DNA from 4 places in the Leptolyngbya sp. FACHB-261 genome. Region 1 is predicted to be linked to each of the others. Evidence: predicted binding sites of a transcription regulator. Region 1 holds the regulator's gene; each other region holds the start of a gene.
The links. Region 1 encodes NtcA, which controls nitrogen genes in cyanobacteria. Its sites were predicted from a motif close to TTTGTANNNNNNNNTACAAA; they were not measured.

Region 1 (4,212 bases):
ACGTCAGGCCACCTGAGCCAGTCCCTTCCCAAACCTCCTCTAGCACAGCCACACCAGTCCCTACACCGACTGCCACCGCTCCGCCTACCATTAGTGATTCCCAAGCGATCAGCAGCCTGCGTCAGCAGATCTACGACGAGATTGACAAAGCTTGGAGAACGACCCCGACTTTCCGCAGCGATCTCACCTACCGGCTCTCGGTCAATGCCAATGGCTTACTGACTGGCTACCGAGCTCTGGATGCAAACTCGGAGCAGTTTGTCAGAGATACGCCTTTACAATCCCTGCTCTACGTACCGGTGCCTACGCCCAATGCCACTCCCTCACCCGTTGAGACGTCCTCAACCTCGCAGGAGCCAACCGCACAGTTCGAAGCCACGTTCACACCGGACGGCAAGCTGAGTGTAGAACCCTACACGGAACCGGCTACAAGCGAAAGCGAGACTGCGACACCAGCAGCCTCGCCTTGACATAAATGAAAGCTCAAGTAACCTCCCTAGTCCAAACAGGGCTACGGAGGTTACTTATTTAGGCTCGATTGGATCTTAAATACCCCTGCCTTATACCTGCTTATGGCTAGGCTAAAGGCAACTAGACAGGCTAGTCCAGGGTTGCAGACGATTGCAGGTGGGCTTCTAAGAACCACAGGCGCATATCAACGGCGCGCGAGATCTCGGTGTAGAGATCAGCGGTGTCCTTGTCTCCTAGAGAATCAGAGTCGTCAATAGCCGTACGGATGCGGCTGCTGTACTGGCCGTAGCGCTCGACGAGGGCTTCGACGTGCTCTCTGCCTTCAACAGCTCCCAGGGGATACTCCGGTAAGGCAGAGGCCTCTGCGGCCATGCGCGCCGTTCCTTGGGCAATGCCACCGAGCGTTGTCGCTCGTTCAGCCAATAAATCCACGAAGCCCAGCACTTCCGTCGCTAGCTCATCAAACAGCAGATGCAGCTGGTAGAAGTTCATGCCCTTGACGTTCCAGTGAGCTTGCTTCACTTGGGTGTAAAGGTCGAGCGTGTCGGCCAGGTGCTGGTTCAACATGCCGATTAGCTGCGTGCGCTTCTCAGCAGGGATGTTGATGCGGCTCTGATACTGTGCGGTCTTTGCCGTCTTGGTCTGACTGACTGCCATCTTTAACTCTCCTGTCGCAGAGATACTAAAACGAACTCATTACGACTACGCTTAGTCTAGCAAGAAATGCCCTACTCTGTCAAAGGCGCAGTTGTCAAGCGTGCTTAAACCACGTCTGTAGGCGGAGTGAGATTAAGCTCCCATGATCTCGTAGCCACCGTCTACATAGATGATTTGGCCGGTGATGCCACTCGACAAGTCACTACACAAGAAGGCAGCCGTATTGCCCACTTCCAAGGGGGTAACCGAACGGCGGAGAGGCGCTACTTCTTCAACATGGTGGATCATGTCCAGGATGCCGCCAATTGCTGAGGATGCCAGTGTTCGAATCGGACCGGCAGAGATGGCATTCACGCGAATGTTTTGGGGGCCCAGCTCGGCAGCTAGATAGCGAGTGTTGCACTCAAGAGCGGCTTTAGCAGTGCCAGCTAGGTTATAGCCTGGGATCACCCGTACCCCGCCGAGGTAGCTGAGCGTTACTACGCTGCCTCCTTGAGTCATCAGGTGCTTTGTAGCTCCGCACAGTTGGACCAGTGAGTAGGCGCTGATATCAAGGGCTTGATTAAAGCCAGCGCGGGAGATGTCGCTGAAATTGCAAGTGAGGTCTTCTTTATTCACGAAAGCAAGGCAATGGATCAAGATATCCAGGCGACCCCACTTTTCCTGAATAGCAGCGACCATCTCCTCGATCTGCGCATCATTCTGGACATTGCAAGGCAGAAGCAAATCTGGGGCTAGTGGCTCGACCAACTCGGCAACCTTAGCGCGATAGCGATCTCGCTCATCGGGCAGGTAGGTGATAGCGAGGTTGGCTCCAGCCTTGTGCAAGGACTGGGCAATACCCCAGGCAATAGAACGATTGTTGGCAATGCCAGTGACCAGCGCATTTTTTCCGGTCAGGTCAAGCATGGATCTCTCCAGATCGGGTGGCGGCGTGACGAGATCTTACGATACAGCAGCCCTGCCTCTCTCCCGCTCCAGAATCCAGTCTCGTATCACCGCTCAGCAAAACTAAAGTCTGTTGTGATACCGTTTGGTCAAAATTGGTTACCTGTAATACAAACCGCAAGCCTTGAGTAGGTTTAAGTGATGAAAACTTAGTCAGGGCGTTCAGCAAGCCTTGAGATCATCCAGACCGGGAGGGATAGAGGTGGGGAAGGAACGATGGTTGTGACCCAAGATCGGCCTCTAGCGGCGGTTTTCCGCCAGATGAACAATGGTCTATTTCCGCCGATGGTGGAAACCTTCGAGCGGGGTAAGACAATCTTTTTCCCGGGTGACCCAGCGGAGCGAGTTTACTTTCTGCTCAAGGGAGCGGTCAAGCTTTCGCGGGTCTATGAAGCAGGTGAAGAAATCACCGTCGCCTTGCTACGCGAAAACAGTGTCTTCGGCGTGCTGTCTCTGATTACGGGCAACCGCTCTGACCGCTTCTATCACTCTGTGGCCTTCACCCCGGTGGAACTGGTTTCAGTGCCGATTGAGCAGGTGGAGAAAGCGCTCAAGGAAGACCCAGAACTCTCAATGGTGTTGCTGCGTGGCCTCTCCTCGCGCATTTTGCAAACCGAGATGATGATTGAGACCCTGGCCCACCGCGATATGGGCTCTCGTCTGGTGAGCTTCTTGCTGATCCTCTGCCGTGACTTTGGTGTGCCGGGCGCAGAGGGCGTCACCGTGGATCTGAAGCTCTCGCACCAAGCCATTGCTGAGGCTATTGGCTCTACGCGAGTTACCGTCACTCGGCTGCTGGGCGACTTGCGTAAGCAAAAGATGATCTCAATTCATAAGAAAAAGATCACGGTCCATAATCCAGTGCTGCTGGGCCGCCGTTTCACCTAATTTTTCAGGATCTCTAGAGGCGCAGCCTTCAGCTAGACTGCACCCATGACTTCAACTTTCATGCCCGATTTGTCCGCCCTGCTCCCCATCGCCCGCAACGCTGCTTGGGGCGCAGCCGATATTCTGCTGGAGCACTACAACGGCCACAGCGATTTGCAGGTAGACGAGAAGAAGGACGGCCCTGTTACGGCTGCAGATCTAGCCGTGAATCGTCATCTTCTGTCTACGCTTCAAACTGCCTTGGGCAATGAGCATTTTGCCTACCTCAGCGAGGAGACAGCTGACGTACCCAGCCGTTTTGAGAAACAGTGGGTTTGGATCATTGATCCGCTGGATGGCACTCGCGACTTTATTGACCGCACTGGCGAGTTTGCCGTTCATATTGCGCTGGTGCATCAAGGCCGTCCGGTATTGGCTGTCGTCGCTTATCCGATGGTGCAGAAGCTCTACACCGCTGTGCAAGGCCAGGGCAGTCAGGTAGAAACTCGGGATGGCACTGCTCATGCCTTGCAGGTGTCTGACCGGCAGCAGCCTGAGCAAATGCGTTTGATTGTGAGCCGCAGCCACCGGGACGGCAAGCTAGACCGCTTACTGGCCAAACTTCCAAAGGCGGACCAGCGGGCTGTTGGCAGCATTGGCTGTAAGTTCGCTTCGATCACAGAGCAGGAGACCGACTTCTACGTAGCCCTCTCTGGCAAAAGCGCACCCAAGGATTGGGATCTAGCTGCACCTGAACTAATTTTGACGGAAGCAGGTGGTCAGGTTAGCCGCTTTGACGGCAGCCTGCTGGAGTACAACCGCGCTGATGTGAGCCAATGGGGCGGCATCCTGGCCAGCAATGGCCATGCCCATAACAAGCTTTGTGCATTGGCAGAAGCAGCACTTGCAGAGGTGACATGAGAATGGCTGAGGGGTAACTTGGCTTAAGCTATACCAAGGCTTAGGCCAGCGGCTCCCCTCAATCTTCCAGGGATTTTCGTGTTGAACCTCGTTCAGCACCTCTAGGCTGCTTACCTGACATCAGAGGCTCTGTGAAGCTGAAGTGAGGCATCAGCCAACTTTCTTTTTGGCTGATGAAGACTCTGAGGAGAGTCCATTTCGAGTGTTTCAGTAAAAATACTAGTCACTTATTATCAGGCTGTGCAGCCAAAACTTCTGACGCTTTTTGCATCTACCCGTTGAATATGAGCATCTGCAACTATGGATATCATTGCTCAGTCTAGGGCAGATGGATTGCAGTATTAAGCA
Region 2 (4,212 bases), on a different contig from region 1:
TTCCTGCTTTGGAAAAGGCTAAAAAGGTAATCCTGGCTCAATTTCCAACTGCGCCGCCACGCACTGGCTCACGAGAACGAGAGCGCTCTCGAACCAAGTGCCCCCAATGCAAACAATCTATGTCCAAGCTGCCCTCTAAAAAGGTCGCTAAGAAGTATTTCCTGAAGTGTGAAAATGGTTGTGCTGATGTAGTGATGTTCTGGTCAGATCTGCGCAAGACTTGGGAAACACCTCATACCAAGACGAACTCGGCAGCTGAGCCGAAGTTTCAACCGGGGCAAAGCCAGCCAGCCAAAAGACCAGTCACAAAAAGACCAGCAGTCAAAGAGAACCAGCCAGCCAAAGCCCGCACTACTACTAAGCGGAGCCGGAAGAAGCCGTTAGAAGCTTTAGAGAGTCCTAAAGAGCGATTGAGTTTGAATCAGAACAGCCCTAAAACGGCTCAGGCACCTGCCACTTCAGTTGAGAGTTTACGCGCTTGGTATCAGGCAGCTAGGAGCTTAGGGAAATCGGAGCAGTACCTCAAGCGGATTGCGGAAGTTGCCCATGAATTTAAAGCCGGACAACCGCTCTCCGATAAAGTCATGCTTGCAATGCAGCAGGACCTAAGCTTATTGGCTGCGCAGAAACCGTCCTAAGCCAGGGCTGTAGGGCTCGAATACCAGCAGAAGTGAGTTGAGATACAGAGTCAAGGAGGGATTTAGGCATCAATGAGATTGGAGTCTTCGATAGACGTTCAATGCCTGACCCCATCGCTGAATTACTCGATTCGACACGGCTCCTATTCGATTTACAACAAGGCAATGAGATCGCTCAGGGTTTCTCGGGCTGTCTTGACCCAGAGGAAATTGCAGCCTGGGTGACGCGTGGGCTGGTTGAAAAATTCAATTGCGCCTTTGCCCGAATCTGGCTTTTGGAACCAGATCAAAAGACTCTGAGGCTGGTCGCCTCCTCTGGCATGTATACCCATGTCAATGGGTTCTTTGCCAAGATCCCAATGGGAGCCTACAAAGTTGGCAAAATCGCTCAGAACCGTGTTTCTTTCCTCAGCAATAACTTAGCTGATGAGCCTTGGGTGGGCAATCGAGAATGGGCAATTGCTAACAATATTCGAGGTTTTGCAGGTTATCCTCTGGCCATTAAAGGCAGAGTTGTTGGTGTCTTAGCGACCTTCAGTTATCACACAATGGCACCAGAGTTTTTAGAGGTTTTACAAACTCTGTGCACAATGGTGACAGTTGCCTTAGATGCAGCTTTGCAACATCAAAAAGAGAAGGAGTCTTGGCAGTCTTCAGCCCAGAGCTTATCTTTTAATTATCTTTCGCTATCTGATCAGATTGCCAGCATTTTAGCTTCGGCTCGCTTAACACTAGTCGGCACAGAGCAACCTCTATCGCTACCCCTGATTCACGTTTTTCTACAAACAGCAGAAATTTTAAATCAGCTCAAGTGTGCTTATTGTCGGTTAATTTACACGGCAGAATCTGTTGCACTGGAAGCCATTGTTCCTGCCCCCGACCTAAACACTGAGGAGCCTAAAGAGTGGGTGCGATCAGTCTTAGGCGATTTGTTCTTCACGACTGCTTGTTTAGGGGGAACCCTACACACTCAAATCGAAAGTAACCAGCGTGCAATTCAGATCTTACTCAAGATTCCCTATCCTCACTCTGCTCTGGGAGCGCGCTTGCAAATTCGTTGTAGTTCTCCAGGTTTGCAGTTGGCATTCACTCACTTAGCTTTTTTAGCAGGGCTAAGAGTTTGCGATACAGCCGACGACGAGGTGCCTTTACTGACTGATGATCTGGTGCAATGCCAAGCTGCTAAACGAGGCATATGGATTAATCAGAAAAAGCAGGCAGTCCCGAAGGGAATTAAAGCCCAGATTGATTTATCAGTCAGTCCGGAGCAGCTACGGCAGGCGATTGGAGCAGCCAGTCAAGGTAAGAGTTGGGGAATCGACGCCGCTACTGTGCAGCAACTGCTCTCAGACCGGGAATTGGAAATTATGGCTTTACTGGCTCAGGGGCTGCGGGACCGCGATATTGCTAGCCAGCTCATGATCAGCGAGAGCACCGTCAAGTTTCATATGAATAACACTCTTACTAAGCTAAAGGCACGGACTCGCTATCAGGCGCTGCATCAGGTCATGGTGAATGGCTGGATTGGCTAAAAAATACAGCTGAGTTCCAACCAACCATGGTTAACCTATCGAAATCGACAGGTATGGAGGACAAGTTTAGTTCAATCTGAACCGTATCGCTTGTTATGCCTGGTCTTAGTGCTAGACCTAAAGCTTTCGTATTGGTAGATACAAAACCTCATTGAAGCGGAACTTAACCTTGCACACAACCCCAAGGGCTGGAGGTTAAACCAAACAGTTAATGCTGTTAATTGCCTACAGCACCCCTAGAGCCTGGAGATTGAGTTGTTTGTGTAGATCTCACTTCTTCCAAGTGACTTTATTGAGCATTTCCATTCTCTGTTAGCTCTAGGAACTACAAACCTTATGGCCTTAGGAGAAAACTATGCCTGAAGTAACCGCCCCCGCCCATCAAGTTGGTGACTTCTTTGTCGATTACGAAGAAAAAGTATTTCCTGACGTCAAAGCAGACCCAGGCGAAAAAGCACTCGTAACTTTCCACACGGTTGCCTTTGAAGGTTCGATTGGTTTCGTGAATCTATTGCAGGCGACCCGCTTGCAACGTAAGGGATTCGAAACCTCAATTCTACTTTATGGTCCTGGTGTCACTTTGGGCGTTCAGCGCGGCTTTCCTAAGATCGGGGATGAAGCCTTCCCTGGACATCAGAACTTTAATAATCAGATCAGCAAATTCATCTCTGAAGGCGGCAAAGTCTACGCCTGTCGCTTCGCCTTACAAGCCTTATACGGCCACGGCGAACCGTCTCTGATTCCGGGAATTCGTCCGATTAGTCCCCTCGATGTGTTGGATCTGGTGCTCCTGCATCGTAAAGATGGTGCACTCATTCTCGATACCTGGACTCTCTAGAGACAAACCGTGGATTACTCCCGTAAAGTTCGAGCGGCAGCCGTACAAATTAGCCCGGTTCTGTTTAGCTGTGATGGCACAACCGAAAAAGTTTTACAGGCGATAGACCAAGCGGCTAAAGAAGGCGCGCAACTGGTCGTTTTTCCTGAGACCTTTGTTCCCTACTATCCCTATTTTTCGTTTGTGCAGCCTGCGGTGCTGATGGGCAAAGAGCACATGCGGCTCTACGAAGAAGCGGTGACAGTGCCTGGACCGGTCACAGAGGCAATCAGTTGTGCAGCCCGCTCTCACAGTATGGTCGTGGTGCTGGGGGTGAACGAGCGGGACAACGGTTCGCTCTACAATACCCAGCTGATCTTCGACGCTGATGGCACGCTGCTCCTCAAGCGACGCAAAATTACCCCCACTTACCACGAGCGGATGGTCTGGGGGCAGGGGGACGGTTCGGGCTTAAAGGTGCTGGATACAGCCGTAGGCAAGCTTGGGGCCCTTGCCTGTTGGGAGCATTACAATCCACTGGCTCGATTTGCCCTCATGGCTCAACACGAACAGATTCACTGTGCTCAGTTTCCTGGTTCCTTAGTCGGGCAGATTTTCACTGATCAAATCGAAGTCACGATCCGACATCATGCCTTGGAATCTGCCTGTTTTGTCGTCAATGCCACTGGTTGGCTCTCGCCTGAACAAGTAGCACAGATTACTGCCGATCCTCAGTTACAGCGAGTACTGAGTGGTGGCTGTAACACCGCAATCATCGGTCCCGAGGGCAATCATCTCTGTACACCGATCACTGAAGGAGAGGGAATTGCCATTGCTGACTTGGACTTCTCCCTGATCACTAAACGCAAGCGAATGATGGATTGTGTAGGGCATTATGCCCGTCCCGATCTACTACGGCTGCAAGTGAATATGGAGGCTAGAGCTTTGACGAAAACAGTTGGAAAGCAGGAACTGGACAAGGAGCCAGAAAAACCGGTGCAGGCATCGACTAATGGGCAAACTTCGAGTGGAATGCCTGTATCGGTTGACCCCTCATTGCTCATTACTAATTCCTAATTGCCGTTCAATCGTGTTCTGAAGAGGTTAACTGAACGCTGAATGCCTGTGAACAAACAACAGTTGATTACACAATTACAGTCCCACGGGCTGAAGCTGATTAAACCTGGGATTGGCGCTGACGGACGCAAAGGTGGAGCAGGTCCCT
Region 3 (4,212 bases), on a different contig from region 1:
GCTACCCCCGCGAGAAAGCCATCTGAACGCTCTTTCATGGACCCCTACTGTATAACAGCTCATTCAGCATAGCGAGTTGTGCGAAAACCCGTCTATGCCAGTGTTCAGAGATTTTATGGCGAGTTATCAGGATTTCAGTCCAAAGTCCTGAGTCAGGGCCTTGAGAGTCATCAGATTGACTCTTTGATTCCAATCAACAAACTCTTAGGCTTTATCCCAATCCAGTACCAAAGGTACGGTCACCGGCATCACCCAGGCCCGGCACAATGAAGCCATGCTCGTTGAGTCCCTCATCAATCATCGCTGTGTAGATACTCAGGCCTGGGTAGAGATTACTTAGCTTCTGAAGTGCTTGGGGAGCACAAACTACCGCAATAATGCGGGTGAAATCAGGATTGATGCCTCGGCGTGTTAATTCAGCCATGGTTGCCACGATAGTGCCGCCGGTCGCTAGCATCGGCTCTGGGATCAAAATTCGAGTGCGTGGGTCCAATTGCTCTGGCAGTTTATTCAGGTAGCAATGGGGCTCTAAAGTCTCCTCATCCCGAGCAAAACCTAAGTGGTAGATCGAGGCCAGAGGCAGTAGGGGTTGGCAGCCATCCAGGAGCGCTAGACCTGCTCGCAAAATTGGCACAATCGCAATCGGAATTTCCGCATCAATAAAGGTGGCTGGAGTTTCGGCGAGTGGCGTTTGTACCGTGCCCTCTCGAGTAGGCAGCCAATCTCGAATCGCTTCATAGGTCAACCAGCGCCCCAATTCGGTCATGCCGCTGCGAAAGATGGAGCTGGGTGTATCTTGGTCTCGCACCACTGCCAGCCAGTGCTTGATCAAGGGATGTTCTTTGACATACACACGCAGCTGCAGGGTCATAAGGTGATCTAGAAGGAAAGGCACCCCTCATGATAAGCGAGCAATTGGCTGGTACAGAATCAAGCGTGTACCCAGCGGATCATAATAGTCGATTTCTCGTCCGTGACTGGGCTGACGGAGAGAGCTGCTCGGTTGTAAGCCTAAAGTAGCCAGATGGGCCATTGCCGCTTCCAGGTCTGCAACCTCTAAACAAAGACTGACTGGGCAAAGACTACCTAGGCAAGGACTGGCTGGAGAGTTAGGTGTAGTGGTCAATGGTGCGGCAGCTTGTTCTGGTTTAAAAATGCCTAGGCGCAGACCTGGTAATTGAAATTCAATGTAAAAGGGCTGATCAATCTGAGGTTGACAGCCTAAAACTTGCTGGTAGAAATCTCGAAGTTTGGGTAAATCGGCCGCTGCCAGTGTCATTAGGCAAGCACTCAATGTTAATCCCATAGGCAACGCAGGCAGGTCCTAGAAAAGAAGTGCTTCTAGAGTTTAATGAAGTGAAAGTTGATCAAAACCCCCTGATTCTTAAGTGCTTGAATCAATTCCTCAAAGCACCGAATCAGGGGGAGTTTTAGTAGGTTGTGGCCCTAATTAATGGCGATTTTTGCTAGCTGGCTGATGGCTCTTGCCGTGGCTATGATTTTGCCCATTGTGGTTGCTATTATTTCCCCCATTAGCAATTACACTGTCGCGGGGCATTAGCAAACCATAACCGCCATGGTTGCGCTCATAGATGACATTAATCTCTCCAGTGAGAGCATTGCGGAACATATAGAAATCGTGGTCCACAAGTTCAAGCTGTTCTAGCGCTTCCTGCGGTGTCATTGCAGGCATAGCAAAGTATTTGGTGCGAACGACAGCCCCTGGCAGCTCAACTGGCCGATCTGTACTGGGCAGAGTCACTACATCCGGCAAGCTCAGTGTGTCTAGCTTGCTAGGTTGCGGTTTAGCCTGCTTTTTCTCCTTATATTTACGCAATTGCCGCTGGATCTTATCGGCAACCAGATCGATACTGGCGTAAAGGTTCTCGCTCGACTCCTCAGCTCGGATTACTGTACCGTTGGCAAAAATAGTAACTTCGGCAGCTTGTTGCGGTGCAGTCCGAGCATTATGAGCAACGGACAAATGAACATCGACTTCTGTGGTGAGAGTTTGAAAATGACTCACGGCTTTTTCAATCTTTTGATTGACGTACTCGCGAATCGCATCTGTAATCTCGATGTTTTTGCCCTGAATGACGAGCTTCATAAAGTTTGCCTCCCCTAAGTGTGGTGAGCGGTGAAGGTCGTGAATTAACCCTAACACTTCGTATTCTGGAGAACAGACACGCTTCAACTTTCTTCAGATTCTAGAAAATGAGTGATTACGCTCGTTGATTTATCTTGATAATCTATAGCCTAAGTTCCGCAAATTCCAGCTTGATTTTGTGAACACTATTTCTAGTGACTCAGTTACAAGCACGGCTCTACGTCGGCGTTGCTATCTTTACCAATTGGGTCAGATTCCGTATTTAGAGGTTTGGAACTGGCAGCGACAACTGGTAGAAGCGCGCAAGCAAAATCCTGGCTTGCCGGATGTGTTGCTGCTGCTAGAGCACTTGCCTGTTTATACCTTGGGGCAGGGCGCCAGTCTTGAGTTCCTCAAGTTCCAGACTGACTCCACAGTCGAACTGCATCGGGTAGAGCGGGGGGGAGAGGTTACTTACCACTGCCCAGGGCAACTTGTGGCTTACCCGATCTTGAACCTGAACTTCTATCAGCGTGACCTGCACTGGTACTTAAGGATTCTGGAAGAAGTGGTGATTCGGGTTCTAGCTCTCTATGGCTTGCCAGCCGAACGGATTCCCGGTCTAAGCGGAGTTTGGGTAGAGGGTCGTAAGCTCGCCGCTGTTGGTATCAAAGTCAGTCGTTGGCTGACGATGCATGGCATTGCCCTCAACGTTGACCCTGACTTGACTGGCTTTACGCAGATTGTGCCCTGTGGCATTGCTGACCGTCCGGTGGGCAGTTTGGCTCAGTTTTGCCCGGAGGTGCGACTAGAAGTGGTGCAGCAGCAAATGGCCACTGCCTTCGCAACCGTGCTGGGCTTAGACCTGTTGCCAATTGAAGGGCGGGATCCAACTGCAGGCTGAAGTAACGGGAACTCTGGCGTGGGAAGCTGGTCAGGGTACAAGTAGCCTAGAGGGCTTTAAGCCAAAGAGCCATGCTGCTCAAGTTTTCGCTCAAGCTGTCATTTAGTCTGTTGGGTCTATTAGCCTTCACGCTGCCAGCCAGCGCGGCTGAACAATTGGTTCTGACCTATGGTCCCCTCAGCCGTAGCTTTCCTGTCTCGGAGTTGAGGCAGTTGGCAGACACGGGTGAGGCTTCACCGTCACTTGGTGCATTACTGCGGACGGCGGGAAAAGACCCTCAAGATTTTCAGAAACTTTTGAACTCAGGCGTTGCAGTGCAGCCCCGGGTGTTGGACCAGGCGCTAAATAATCCTTTAGGAGAAGCGGCACTGGGTGAGTTGTCTGAGGGCATTCGACCGGCTCCAAATCGTCCCAACCCGCAAGCGCTGCGAGCTGCCCTGGTATTGTCTGCTAGCCAACGCCAACCCTTTAGCCTGGTTGATGTGATTGAGAACTATCCGACTCAGGAAGTCTACGTGGACGGGCGCCAGATTCAGCGTACCTACACCCGTTTCCAAGGCGTAATCGACCGGGTACAGGCTGCGCTGAGTATCTTGCGTTGAGCTTTAGCGTTGCTCTGTTGATCTAGCGACAAAACTCTTGCGGTGCAAGTTTGCGGCTGCTTGCATTTATATAATTTCGGGGCTGGAATTGAGCTGGAACTGCTGCACTAGACAGCAGCAGTTGCGTATCTGGTGCTGAGTATCTTGCCAACCATCCGGATCTTGGGCAGATGGCTGGGAAGAACTAGGTAACTATCGCTACCCAGTACTGTATGGGCAGTTCGCTGAAGTTAGGGCCAGACACCGGTTCTTCGATGACTTCTGCCGCCACGCGTCCTCTGGTCCAGCAGACTCGGGCATTTCTAACGCATTATCCAGATTTATATCGGGCGCTACTGGCCGATTGTGAGTTTGATCTGCGCGCCATTGCTTTGTTGATGAAGGCGCTGTTGTCGGCAGAATCACGGCTCAACAGTCGCACTCAGTTCTATCTTCAGGCGGTCAGCACTCGCGAGACCGCTTTTTTGATGACGAACCTACCGCCTGGCGAAGGGGCAGAGCCACTTGAGCCTCTAGAACAACCTGAGCCTGAAGTCCCAAGGGTTTATTGCACTAGACTCGGGCGCCAATGGCGTTTGGGTAGAGGACGCGCTAATGCCATTGCTCTAACCAGTCGCTTG
Region 4 (4,212 bases), on a different contig from region 1:
GAGCCGAGTGCGGAAGGCATTGCGCCCAGAGTGCTTGCCCAGAATAATCAGGTTTTCTGAAAGACCAATGGATTGAGCATCCATAATCTCGTAGGTCAGCTTGTGCTTCAGCACTCCGTCTTGGTGAATGCCAGATTCATGAGCAAAGGCATTGGCTCCCACAATCGCTTTGTTAGGCTGAACCAACATGCCGGTGAGGTTGGAAACCAAGCGCGAGGTCTTATAAATCTGTTGGGCGTCAATGTTGCACAGAGGCACTTCTGAGTCAGCGGGGCGACCGAACATCGGGTTGAATAACTTGCGCCGCACGTACAAGGCCATCACCATTTCTTCGAGGGCCGCATTGCCGGCCCGTTCGCCAATGCCGTTGATCGTGCTCTCGACCTGACGGGCACCGTTCTTAATGGCTGCTAGGGAGTTGGCAACTGCTAAACCCAAATCATTGTGGCAGTGGACTGAGATAACAGCCTGATCGATGTTGGGCACATTTTCTTTGATGCCTCGAATCAAGGCCCCGAACTCTTCAGGAGTGGTGTAGCCGACCGTGTCAGGAATGTTGACAGTGGTGGCACCGGCGGCAATGGCCCGCTCCAAAACCTGATAGAGAAATTCGGGGTCAGAACGGCCTGCATCTTCGGGTGAGAACTCGACATCCTCGACTAGAGATCGGGCGTAAGTCACCATTTCTTCAGCGATTGCCAACACCTCAGCCCGGGTCTTCCGAAGCTTGAACTCCAGATGAATATCGGAGGTGGCAATGAAGGTATGGATTCGCTTGCGGACAGCAGGCTTTACAGCGGCGGCGGCGGCGTCAATGTCCTGCTTGGTTGCACGGGCCAGACCACAAATGATCGGTCCAGTTTCAGTGCCAACCACTTCAGCAATTTTGTGGACCGCCTCAAAATCGCCAGGGCTAGCAAATGGAAACCCGGCTTCAATCACATCCACACCTAGTCGGGCCAGTTGCTTGGCGATTACCAGCTTTTCTTCGCCGTTGAGCGTTGCACCAGGTGATTGTTCACCGTCGCGCAGCGTAGTGTCGAAGAAGATGACCCGATCCGAATGGGCAGGGACTGAAACCGCAGCGGTATCCATAGCTCAAAAACTCAAAGATTAAGTTGGGGTGGGCACTTTCAATATCCTATCGCGCTCATTTGTCAGACTGAGCTTGATAGAGATAGCTCTAAAGCAGTTAATCAAGCATTACTGGAGAAGGGTTAAGCGAGGATAAGGCGCTCTTAGGAAGCAACTGCTTCAATTCCTCTATCTACAGGTGCAAAACTTGACCCTGTTCAAATGTTCTAGAGCCTCTTTTGATAGCTGTAGGTACACTGCTTGCGGTGCCAGACAGCTAGGCTTCAGCTCAACGTTATTCTCCATAACCTGCAAAGTGAAAATCGCACGGAGCGGAGAGGGAGTACGCGGGTAAATCCCCTGTTAAAGCAGTGTTTACCGTTCGGATTTTTCAGGTTGCTGGCCCTGTCTGGTGCTGCGCTACTCGGGCTCAAACAACTGGCTCGGCTCAAGCGGCTACTGTTGCTGCTTGGACCAGCGCGGCTACCCCTTCATGCTGGTAGCCGCCGCTCTAGGGTTGAAAAGTTCACACATATGGCCTTCAAAGCGTGACATATTACTCCGGGTTTCGAGATTCGAGCAGATATGTATGCCCAAAACCCAGTTTTGTAGTTACCGATACACTTGATGCCTCTGTAGAAAACTAGGATGCAGCCAAAGTTTTCTCTGAGATTTCCCGCAAGGTAAGCCCCGCTATGAGATGGAATAGTCCAGCAAAGAGGAGAATCCCCAGTCGGGGAGACAGCCTCGCTTCGAGAAGAGCTTCGGCTTCAACTACTGGTTTGATGACCTACTGGAAGAGTTTGGTCATTGAGTGGAAATACTGCATCCCCCTAGCGATTCTGATTGGGGTTGGCTGGGGCTGGAGCGTCAGGGCGCAGGATGCAGCCACAATCGACTACGCTACCCCGGCAGGTCTCAAGGTTGGCCTAGATACCATGTGGACTCTGTTCGCTGGCTTTTTGGTGTTCTTTATGAACGCTGGATTTGCCTTGGTAGAGTCCGGCATGTGCCGCGTCAAGAATGCCGTCAACATTCTGTCCAAGAACCTGATCGTATTTGCGCTGTCAACCATTGCCTATTGGGCGATTGGCTTCGCCTTTATGTTTGGGGATGGCAGTCCAGTCATTGGACTGAATGGCTTCTTCTTATCGGGAGCAGACAACAGTCCTGCGACTGCTGATGCCTATGAGGGTGTTTTCAGCGCTTTAAGCTGGACTGGTATTCCTTTGACTGCGAAGTTTTTCTTCCAACTCGTGTTTGCTGGAACAGCAGCAACGATTGTCTCCGGCGCTGTGGCTGAGCGAATTAAGTTCATTGACTTCTTGATCTTCAGCTTGGTGATCGTCGGCGTGATCTACCCGATCGGCGGCCACTGGATCTGGGGCGGCGGTTTCCTGGCTCAGTGGGGTTTCTGGGACTTCGCCGGTTGCACCGTAGTGCACTCGATCGGCGGTTGGTGCGCGCTGATGGGAGCTTACTTCCTCGGCCCCCGTTTGGGTCGCTATGTCAACGGTCAAGTTGTGGCTATGCCCGGTCACAACCTGGGTTTGGCAACTCTGGGCTGTCTGATTCTATGGCTGGGTTGGTTTGGCTTTAACCCCGGTTCGACCATGGCTTTGGATGCTAATCTGATCGGCCACATCGCCTTAACCACCAACCTGGGTGGTTCGGCGGGTGCTATCGCAGCAACGATTGTGGCTTGGGTCAAGTTTGGGAAGCCTGACCTGACCATGATCATTAACGGCATCTTGGCTGGTCTAGTGGCAGTGACAGCTAGTTGTGCCTTCATCAGTGCGGGTAGTGCGGTAATCATTGGTGCGATCGGTGGCGTTCTGGTCGTTTTCGCAGTCGGTTTCTTTGACAGCATCAAGATCGACGACCCCGTGGGTGCCGTTTCGGTTCACCTGGTCAACGGGATCTGGGGCACCTTGGCTCTGGGTCTGTTTGCACAGTCTCCCTGGGCTCCAGAGGCGATGGGCAATGGTCTGCTCTTCGGTGGCGGTAGCAAACTGCTGTTTGCTCAAATCATTGGCATTCTGATGGTCGGGGCTCTGTCCGTGGCGCTCAGCAGCATCACCTGGTTGGCCCTGAAGTCAGTGCTGGGTCTGCGCGTGACGCCCGAAGAAGAGTACGAGGGTCTGGATCTCGGCGAGCATGGGATGGTGGCCTACAGCGGCTTTGCGACCGAAGTTGATTCAGACGCTCCAATCATGGAGGGTGGCAACCTCGGCAAGGCTTCGAGTGTAAGAGGCTTCCCTGACTAAACAAGTGTCCAATATGGCTGTTTAACCTCTATCTGCCCTGCTGTTGAATTGCAGCAGGGCTTTTTGTTGCTAGGTTGTCGGGATCTTCTTGGCGAATCTTAAAGGCTTCTAGAATGTCTTCAAACGCTAGTGCAATCGCTCCTAGCGCTATGATTCTTCAACCAAGGCATTGAACCCAAGGCACTGAAACCAGGGCACAGAAATCAGGGCACTTAGCTGACATCCAGGAGTGAGATAGATGAAAAACCAGAGTGTAGAAGCTTACCAGGCAGCTGAGATTGCCACATATCCTGGCGAATCTATCTTCGCTGAGCGCTTCACTCTGCAAGATCTCTATGTCCCTTTAGCCGCGAAACCTGTAACTCCTGCAGGCAAAGTAGACGAATCGGCAACAACATTCGACCTGGAAGGCTGGGTCAAGGAAGCTCTGCAAAAATCCAGTCAGCAGGAGCAAGTTCTGCTCATTCAAGCGACAACTGGCCGGGGCAAGAGCACCTTTTGCAAACTGTTTGCCAATTGGGTCCGACAGCATTGGTATCCAGCCTGGACTCCTATTGTGATTCAGTTGAGCAATCTGCAAAGTATTGGGTCTAATTTTGAGACGACTTTGCGCTCAGGACTCGATTGGGAGTTTGCGAAAGACGAGCATTGGTTGGCCAAGGCTGATAGCCGCTTTTTGTTTCTGTTGGATGGTCTAGATGAGTTACCCTTCGCAGCGAATGGCGAACTCCTGAGAGCGCTGCTGCAACAGATTGGTGAATTTCAACAATTCTGTTCAGAAAATCGTCAGGAAAGCCATCGAGTTTTACTGACGAGTAGAACTGCGGTTTTACAAAATCTGGCACGTTGGCTCCCGTCGAATTTAGAGCGC

Region 2: the regulator NtcA is predicted to act here: its motif matches at 2,296-2,315, upstream of H6F94_RS06105 (MSMEG_0572/Sll0783 family nitrogen starvation response protein).
Region 3: the regulator NtcA is predicted to act here: its motif matches at 2,165-2,184, upstream of hpf (ribosome hibernation-promoting factor, HPF/YfiA family).
Region 4: the regulator NtcA is predicted to act here: its motif matches at 1,680-1,699, upstream of H6F94_RS06325 (ammonium transporter).

What each region holds. Positions count from the first base shown of each region.
Region 1 covers NZ_JACJPL010000001.1:446,930-451,141, forward strand. Annotated here, with positions in the region: gene H6F94_RS02035 (DUF4335 domain-containing protein) at 1-470, shown strand, start outside; gene dps (DNA starvation/stationary phase protection protein Dps) at 601-1,128, opposite strand; gene fabI (enoyl-ACP reductase FabI) at 1,261-2,037, opposite strand; gene ntcA (global nitrogen regulator NtcA) at 2,293-2,964, shown strand; gene H6F94_RS02055 (3'(2'),5'-bisphosphate nucleotidase CysQ family protein) at 3,010-3,864, shown strand.
Region 2 covers NZ_JACJPL010000013.1:194,123-198,334, reverse strand. Annotated here, with positions in the region: gene topA (type I DNA topoisomerase) at 1-638, shown strand, start outside; gene H6F94_RS06110 (LuxR C-terminal-related transcriptional regulator) at 740-2,170, shown strand; gene H6F94_RS06105 (MSMEG_0572/Sll0783 family nitrogen starvation response protein) at 2,526-3,008, shown strand; gene H6F94_RS06100 (Nit6803 family nitrilase) at 3,018-4,064, shown strand; gene H6F94_RS06095 (MSMEG_0568 family radical SAM protein) at 4,107-4,212, shown strand, end outside.
Region 3 covers NZ_JACJPL010000027.1:174,746-178,957, reverse strand. Annotated here, with positions in the region: gene H6F94_RS20435 (ssl2009 family thylakoid membrane protein) at 1-38, opposite strand, end outside; gene upp (uracil phosphoribosyltransferase) at 212-871, opposite strand; gene H6F94_RS20425 (VOC family protein) at 899-1,279, opposite strand; gene hpf (ribosome hibernation-promoting factor, HPF/YfiA family) at 1,451-2,107, opposite strand; gene lipB (lipoyl(octanoyl) transferase LipB) at 2,286-2,990, shown strand; gene H6F94_RS20410 (alpha/beta hydrolase) at 3,062-3,592, shown strand; gene H6F94_RS20405 (FHA domain-containing protein) at 3,805-4,212, shown strand, end outside.
Region 4 covers NZ_JACJPL010000015.1:34,538-38,749, reverse strand. Annotated here, with positions in the region: gene H6F94_RS06330 (2-isopropylmalate synthase) at 1-1,095, opposite strand, end outside; gene H6F94_RS06325 (ammonium transporter) at 1,860-3,341, shown strand; gene H6F94_RS06320 (pentapeptide repeat-containing protein) at 3,580-4,212, shown strand, end outside.